One region of the Streptomyces shaanxiensis genome, then DNA from elsewhere that is predicted to be linked to it. Evidence: riboswitches for the same ligand, from Rfam matches in the RefSeq annotation. Region 1 holds a riboswitch; the other holds the start of a gene.
The links. Region 1 has a riboswitch for ZMP and ZTP ahead of ABD932_RS24945 (glycine hydroxymethyltransferase). Riboswitches for the same ligand answer to the same signal wherever they lie in the genome.

Region 1 (3,966 bases):
ACCGCCCCCGGCCCGCCGGCGCCTCGAAATCCGCGTGGCACATCCCTCGGCTATGCGATACGATACGTCTCGTCTCGCATGACGGAAGGTGGCCCGGCAGCCGGCCACCGCGCACCAGAGGGAGACCCCCGTGGAACACTCCATCGACGCGGCACCCGGCATCCGCCTCTGGGCGGAAGACCACGGCGCCCCCGACGCACCCCCACTCCTCCTGATCATGGGCGCCCAGGCCTCCGGGCTCGGCTGGCCGGACGAACTCGTCGGCCTCCTCGCCGCCCACCACCGCGTCATCCGCTACGACCACCGCGACACCGGCCGCTCCACCTGGGCCTACGACGACCAGCCCTACCCCCTCACCACCCTCGCCGACGACGCCCTCGCCGTCCTGGACGGACTCGGCGTCGCACGCGCCCATGTCGTCGGCATGTCGCTGGGCGGCATGCTCACCCAGCTCCTGATCGCCGACCACCCCGACCGCCTGCTGAGCGCGACCCTCATCGGCACGGCCGCCCTCAGCGACACCCCGTACCGCCACCCGGACGGCACCCGCACCCCACCCGAGGACCTCCCCGGCATCGACCCCCGCATCCTGGACCTGTGGTCCCAGCCGTGGACCGACGAGGGGCAGGAGGCGGAACTGAACCGGCGGGTCACCCACTGGCGGCTCCTGTCCGGCGACCAACTCCCCTTCGACGCCGACTACTTCCACTCCCTCGACCGCAAGGTCGTCGCACACACCGGCCACCACAGGCCCGGCGACGCCCACGGCCGCGCCGACCACTCCGGCATGCTCCGCACCGAACAACTCGCCCGGACCACGGTCCCCACCCTCGTCATCTCCGCCCCCGCCGAACCGGTCTTCCCCCTCCCGCACGCCCACCATCTGGCCCAGACCATCCACGGCGCCCATGTCGTCGAGATCCCCGGCATGGGCCACGCACTCCCGCCCGAGATCCACAAGCCCCTCGCCACGGCGATCCTCGACCACACCGCGCCCCGCTGAAGCCGGCACACCGCGCACCACTGAAGCGGTCGGCGGGCGAACGGCCGACTCACCCCCCGAGCACACCCCGCAACTGGGCGAGCCCCCAGTCCAGATCCTCCTTCCCGATCACCAGGGGCGGCGAGATACGGATCGTCGCCCCCTGGGTGTCCTTCACCAGCACGCCCCGCTCCATCAGCTTCTCGGACACCTCCCGCCCGGTGCCGTACGTCCGGGCGATGTCGATCCCCGCCCACAACCCGCGCCCGCGCACCGCCGTGACCCGCCCGGTCCCCGTCAACGCCCCCAGCTCCCGGTGCAGATGCTCGCCCAGCTCCGCCGCCCGCGCCTGGAACTCACCCGTCCGCAGCATCGCGATCACCTCCAGCGCCACCGCACAGGCCAGCGGATTCCCGCCGAAGGTCGACCCATGCTCCCCGGGCCGGAACACCCCGAGCACCGCCGCGCTGGACACCACCGCCGACACCGGCACGATCCCGCCCCCGAGCGCCTTCCCGAGCACATACATGTCCGGCACCACACCCTCGTGCTCGCACGCGAACGTACGACCCGTGCGCCCGAGCCCCGACTGGATCTCGTCCGCCACGAAGAGCACATTCCGCTCCTGCGTCAGCTCCCGCACCGCTGGCAGATAGCCCTCCGGGGGAACCAGGACCCCCGCCTCGCCCTGGATGGGCTCCAGCAACACGGCCACGGTGTTCTCCGTCAACGCCGCCCGCATCGCCGTCAGATCCCCGTACGGCACGATCTCGAAGCCCGGCGTGTACGGGCCGAAGTCCGCCCGTGCCTCCGGGTCGGTGGAGAAGCTGATGATCGTCGTCGTACGGCCGTGGAAGTTGTTCCCCGCGACCACGACCTTCGCCATCTCCGCCGGCACGCCCTTGACCCGGTACCCCCACTTCCGGGCGGTCTTCACCGCCGTCTCCACCGCCTCCGACCCCGTGTTCATCGGCAGCACCGTCTCCATCCCGCACAGCTCGGCGAGCTGCTCGCAGAACGCAGCGAACCGGTCGTGATGAAACGCCCGCGACGTCAGCGTCACCCGCTCCAACTGCGCCTTCGCCGCCTCCACGATCCGCCGGTTGCCGTGCCCGAAGTTGAGCGCCGAATACCCGGCCAGCAGATCCAGATACCGCCGCCCCTCCACATCCGTCATCCAGGCCCCGTCCGCCGTCGCCACCACGACCGGCAACGGGTGATAGGTGTGCGCGCTGTGCGCGTCGGCCGCGGCGATCAGGGATTCGGTCGTGCTCGACGTACTCACGGGGCTCTCCGTTCCGCCACCACGAGGGGCTCGCGCTCCGCCGGACACGAGGCTCGCGGTCACTGTCCATTTCTGGCCGTTCGAGTGTTTTGCGGCCCCTTCCTATCGTTGCTCGCATGGTGGACGCGGGACCATGCTCCGTCGGCGCGCCCGGTAGGCTGATCGACGGGCCGTGACTGGCGCGCTGGGATGGGACCGACCATCGGGGAGCGGCCCACTGGACCCCGTTGTCCAGCACCGAGTGCCGTGCGCCTGGGCCGTACCGTGAACGCTGCACACGACGTCCGGAGGTCCCCATGTCAGCCGAGCCCCTCTCCACCGAGTCCACCGCCTTCCGTGCCGCTCTCGACGTGATCCGCGCCGTCGAGCCGCGCGTGGCCGACGCCATCGGCCAGGAGGTCGCCGACCAGCGCGAGATGCTCAAACTGATCGCCTCCGAGAACTACGCCTCCCCGGCCACCCTCCTCGCGATGGGCAACTGGTTCAGCGACAAGTACGCCGAGGGCACCGTCGGCCGCCGCTTCTACGCCGGCTGTCGCAACGTCGACACCGTCGAGTCCCTCGCCGCCGAGCACGCCAAGGAGCTCTTCGGCGCCCGCCACGCCTACGTCCAGCCGCACTCCGGCATCGACGCCAACCTCGTCGCCTTCTGGGCCGTCCTCGCCGCCCGCGTCGAGGCCCCCGCCCTGGAGAAGGCCGGCGTCCGCCAGGTCAACGACCTCTCCGAGGCCGACTGGGCGGAACTGCGCCGCGCCTTCGGCAACCAGCGCATGCTCGGCATGTCCCTGGACGCCGGCGGCCACCTCACCCACGGCTTCCGCCCGAACATCTCCGGCAAGATGTTCGACCAGCGCTCCTACGGCACCGACCCCGCCACGGGCCTCATCGACTACGAGGCGCTGCGCGCCTCCGCCCGCGAGTTCAAGCCGCTGATCATCGTCGCCGGCTACTCCGCCTACCCCCGTCTCGTGAACTTCCGGATCATGCGTGAGATCGCCGACGAGGTCGGCGCCACGCTCATGGTCGACATGGCCCACTTCGCGGGTCTAGTCGCTGGCAAGGTCCTCACCGGCGACTTCGACCCGGTCCCGCACGCCCAGATCGTCACGACCACCACCCACAAGTCGCTGCGCGGCCCGCGCGGCGGCATGGTCCTGTGCGACGACTCCCTCAAGGACCAGGTCGACCGCGGCTGCCCGATGGTCCTCGGCGGCCCGCTCCCGCACGTCATGGCCGCCAAGGCCGTCGCCCTCGCCGAAGCACGTCAGCCCTCCTTCCGGGACTACGCCCAGCGCATCGTGGACAACTCCCGCGCGCTCGCCGAGGGCCTGATGCGCCGGGGCGCGACCCTCGTGACCGGCGGCACCGACAACCACCTGAACCTCATCGACGTCGCCTCCTCCTACGGCCTCACCGGCCGTCAGGCAGAGGCCGCGCTCCTCGAGTCCGGCATCGTCACCAACCGCAACGCCATCCCCGCCGACCCGAACGGCGCCTGGTACACCTCCGGTATCCGCATCGGCACCCCCGCCCTGACCACCCGTGGCCTGGGCACCGCCGAGATGGACGAGGTCGCCGCCCTCATCGACCGCGTCCTCACCACCACCGAGGCCGGCACCACCAGCAAGGGCGCGCCCTCCAAGGCCCAGCACGTGCTCGACCCGAAGATCGCCGACGAGATCTCCCACCGCGCCACCGA
Region 2 (3,966 bases), on a different contig from region 1:
TGGGCACCGCCACAAGCCCTTCGTTCGACACCGAGACACTGCGCCGGGGCATAGAAGGACAGACCCCGGAGACACTTCTGTCGCTGTACGCGGACGACGCGGAACTGCGCGTCGTCAACCGCAACGCCCAGCCCAGCCACCCCAAGGTGCTGCACGGCCGGAACGAGATCGCCGACATGCTCCTCGACGTCTACAGCCGCGACATGACGCACAAGCTGGAGGGATGCGTCATCCAGGGGGACCGGGCGGCCTACAGCGAGTCGTGCGAGTACGCGGACGGGGTGCGCGTCCTGTCCGAGTCCATGATCACGCTGCGCGACGGCAAGATCTCCCGGCAGATCCTGATCGAGGCGTGGGACGAGTAGGAAAGGCGGGAAGGGAACGGCCGACGGTCCAGGCCACCTCACGGCTGACCTGGACCTTCGCCATGGTCTAAGGGGTTCTCAGCGTCGTGACCAGGTCGCGCGGCAGTCCGTGGGTGTCATGGAGGTAGCGGTAGTCCTCGTCGCTCAACGGGCCGTCGAACTCCGGCCTGCCGAGCACCCGGCGCCCCCGCTCCAGCAGCCTGCCGAACCGCCGTTCCTCGTCAAGCAGCACCTCGCGCACCGGACCTGTTCCGCCGGGCCGGCGGAAGTGGTCCAGCGTGTGCCGCAGAACCTCCTCGGGCAGGTCGGAGAGGGTGCGCGAGGGGTCGTCGCGCCACAGAGTGGTGAGGGCACGGCGGATCAGCCTGCGCAGGACGTAGCCGCGTCCGGTGTTGGAGGGCCGTACGCCTTCGCCGATGACGACGATGCCGGACCGCAGGTGGTCACAGACGAGGCGCCGCGACGTCTCGTCCAGGTGCCACAGCGAGGGCAGGACCCTCATCCAGGGTTCGAACAGGTCGCTGTCGTACACGGAGTTGTGGCCCTGCAGCACCGTCACGAGCCGCTCCAGTCCCATACCCGTGTCGACACCGGGCTGTTGGAGGGGCTGGAGACTGCCGTCCCCGAGCCGGCGGTAGCGCATGTTCACGTGGTTCCACACCTCGACCCACCGGGGGTCGGTGGTGGGGGTGCCCTGTGGTGGCGTGCCCGGATCACCGGTCCAGACGAAGATCTCGGAATCGGGGCCGCACAGGCCGACGGGGCCGTGGGACCACCAGTTCTCCTCGCGAGTCAGCTCGACGGGCAGCCCCAACTCCCGCCAGGTGCGCAGCGATTCACTGTCGGGGCCGACCTGGTCGTCTCCCCCGAAGACGGTGACGTACAACCGCTCCGGCGGGACACCGAATCCGTCGCGCAGCAGCTCGTGTCCCCAACGCAGGCTCTGTGAATGGCCGTAGTCGCCCAAGGACCAGGAGCCGAGCATCTCGAACATCGTCAGATGGGTCGGGTCGCCCACCTCGTCGAGGTCGCTGGTGCGCAGACAGCGCTGGACGTTGACCAGGCGCCGTCCCAGGGGATGCGGGCGGCCTTCCAGATAGGGAGTGAGCAAGTGCATGCCCGAGGTGGTGAACAGCACCGGGTCGGAGGGCGGCGGCAGGAGGGTGCCGCCGGTGACCTGCTCGTGGCCCCGTTCGCGGAAGAAGTCGGTGAAGGTGCGGACGATCTGGTCGGTGGTCGGCGTGGTGTTCATCGCGGGTTCCTTCGGGTCGTCGGGGCATGACGACCGGAACGAGCCGCGGAACAGAGTGCGACGAGGAGGATGAGGGTCGCGCACACCGGCGGTCCGTTTCCGGCCGCCGGGAGAAGTGGGATCAGGCGTGGGCAGCCGGGGAGCTGGTCGCTCGCGCGGCTGCGGTGCGGGTGTGCCTGATGACCTTCATGGAATCGACGGTAACAGCCGGGCTCCGAGCCGTCGCCGGGATTTTCCGGGCCCGAGCCTTGAACAGCGTGCGTGGCCTGAGCAGCCTCCGTGGCCGCGGACAGCCTCCGCTATGGTGGCCGTGGGCCGTGACTGGCGCTGAGGTGGAGTACCACCGGGGAGCGGCCTCGCAGAGTCGATGCCGTGCGCCTGGGCGAACCGGACACCCAGCCCAGGAGTGGATCATGACCCAGGCCAGACTCATGGACGGCACCGCGCTCGCCCGGCGCATCGTCGAGGAGACCGCCAAGCGGGCGGCCGACATCACCGAACGCACCGGCACCGCGCCCTGCCTCGCGACCGTACTGGTCGGCGAGGATCCCGCGTCCGTCACCTACGTCCGGATGAAGCGGAACCGGTGCCGCACGGCCGGTATCACCTCACGCCATGTGCCGCTGCCCGCCGACACCACCACCGAGCAACTCGTCGGCACCCTGCGCGAGTTGTCGGCCGATCCCGGTGTGCACGGCATCCTGCTCCAGCACCCGATGGGCCCGCACATCGACGAGCGGGCCGCGTTCGAGGCGATCGCGCCGGAGAAGGACGTCGACGGTGTCACCTTCGCCTCCTTCGCCACGATGAGCTTCGGGCTGCCGGGGTTCGTGTCCTGCACGCCCGGCGGGATCATGCGGCTGCTCGACGAGTACGGTGTCGATCCGGCGGGCCGTCGTGCCGTGGTCGTCGGCCGCAGCGCGATCCTCGGCAAGCCGGCCGGCATGCTGCTGCTCGCGCGCGACGCGACGGTGACGTACTGCCACTCCCGTACGACGGACCTGTCGGCGGCCGTCCGCGAGGCGGACATCGTCGTCGCGGCGGTGGGGCGCCCGCGGCTGATCCGGGGGCAGGACGTCAAGCCCGGCGCCGTGGTGATCGACGCCGGGTACAGCCCCGGCAACGTCGGCGACGTCGACTTCGACTCCGCCGTCAAGCGGGCCTCGCTGATCACGCCGGTGCCGGGCGGCGTCGGTCCGATGACGATCGCCACGCTGCTGGAGCAGACCGTGGACGCCGCCGCCCGGCAGCTCGGGGTGTGATCAGCGCATCCAGGCGCTGTACGACATCACGTCGCCGGCCTTGACGCCGTACTCGGACTCAGCCTTGGTGAAGGTCGTCTCCAGGCCGAGGACGGCGCCGTCGGAGGGGTCCATGATCAGCATGTGGCGGGCGCCGGACGTCTCGTAGACGTACGCCTGCCCGCTCCTCCCCAGCCGGTCCCTGACCTGCCCGACGGGGCGCAGCCCGTCGGCGTCCGCCAGGAGTTCGGCGAGCACAGCGGACTCACGGGCGCCGAGAGTCCAGTGGTCCAGCAGGATCTTCGTGGCATCCAGCAGTTCGGACGTGCTCAGCGGCTCGCTGTGGTCCGACAGGAAGGCACGCACCGCCTCTTCCAGATAGGCGCTCAGCTCTACGGCGTCGTGCGGGGGCGGCGACTTGGGCGGGGCGTCGCTCCAACTCGGCGGGTACGTCCGCCTGCTGAGGACGTGGCCGTCGTCGACGACCCGCGGCTCGCCGCCCCCCTCGACGAGGACGGGCCGGCCCGGATGGCGCGGGTCGGTCGCCACGACGATCTCCGTGTGGCTGTCGTCGGCGTTCCAGCGGACGATGCGCTCCTCGGGGAGGGTGATCGGCGGCTTGTCCTCGGACATGCCCATGCTCCACGACTGCACGTGCGTGCCCTTGCGGAGCCCGGGCGCACCGTCCCGCGCGTCGGCTCTCGCGCGTTCGGCCAGGGTCTTCAGGGACACGGGGGTGGAGTCGGCCCGCACGACCAGCGGGCGGGGGGCGGCGATGGCGGGCGCGGTGGTCTGGCCCGTGAACAGCAACGCCGACACGAGCGCGGCGACCACGCCGGTGGCGGCGAGGCCCCACAGCAGCCGGGGCCCACGGCGGGCGTCGGAAGGGCGCTCGTGCAGCAGCCGGTCGAGGTGCCGTTCGGCGTTGTGGTCGAGCGGCCCGTCGCCGAAGTGAGGGCCGTCGGACGGCACCGGGTTGGCGCCGCGCAGGAGGTCGAGTTCGTCAGCCATGGCCGTGTTCCTTTGCCGGGGTCGTGGGACTCATGCGGTCGATCTCGGCTCTCAGCCGGCGCCGCGCCCGGTGCAGCCGCATCGACGCGGCCCGGCG

Region 2: it holds a riboswitch for ZMP and ZTP, as region 1 does, so the genes downstream of both, ABD932_RS35510 (bifunctional 5,10-methylenetetrahydrofolate dehydrogenase/5,10-methenyltetrahydrofolate cyclohydrolase) here and ABD932_RS24945 (glycine hydroxymethyltransferase) in region 1, are expected to answer to the same signal.

What each region holds. Positions count from the first base shown of each region.
Region 1 covers NZ_BAAAZY010000012.1:425,535-429,500, forward strand. The annotation lists gene ABD932_RS24935 (alpha/beta fold hydrolase) at 131-1,003, shown strand; gene rocD (ornithine--oxo-acid transaminase) at 1,053-2,267, opposite strand; ZMP/ZTP riboswitch at 2,430-2,532, shown strand; gene ABD932_RS24945 (glycine hydroxymethyltransferase) at 2,564-3,966, shown strand, end outside.
Region 2 covers NZ_BAAAZY010000024.1:248,789-252,754, forward strand. The annotation lists gene ABD932_RS35500 (nuclear transport factor 2 family protein) at 1-365, shown strand, start outside; gene ABD932_RS35505 (alanine--tRNA ligase-related protein) at 433-1,617, opposite strand; ZMP/ZTP riboswitch at 1,925-2,008, shown strand; gene ABD932_RS35510 (bifunctional 5,10-methylenetetrahydrofolate dehydrogenase/5,10-methenyltetrahydrofolate cyclohydrolase) at 2,031-2,879, shown strand; gene ABD932_RS35515 (CU044_5270 family protein) at 2,880-3,869, opposite strand; gene ABD932_RS35520 (RNA polymerase sigma factor) at 3,862-3,966, opposite strand, start outside.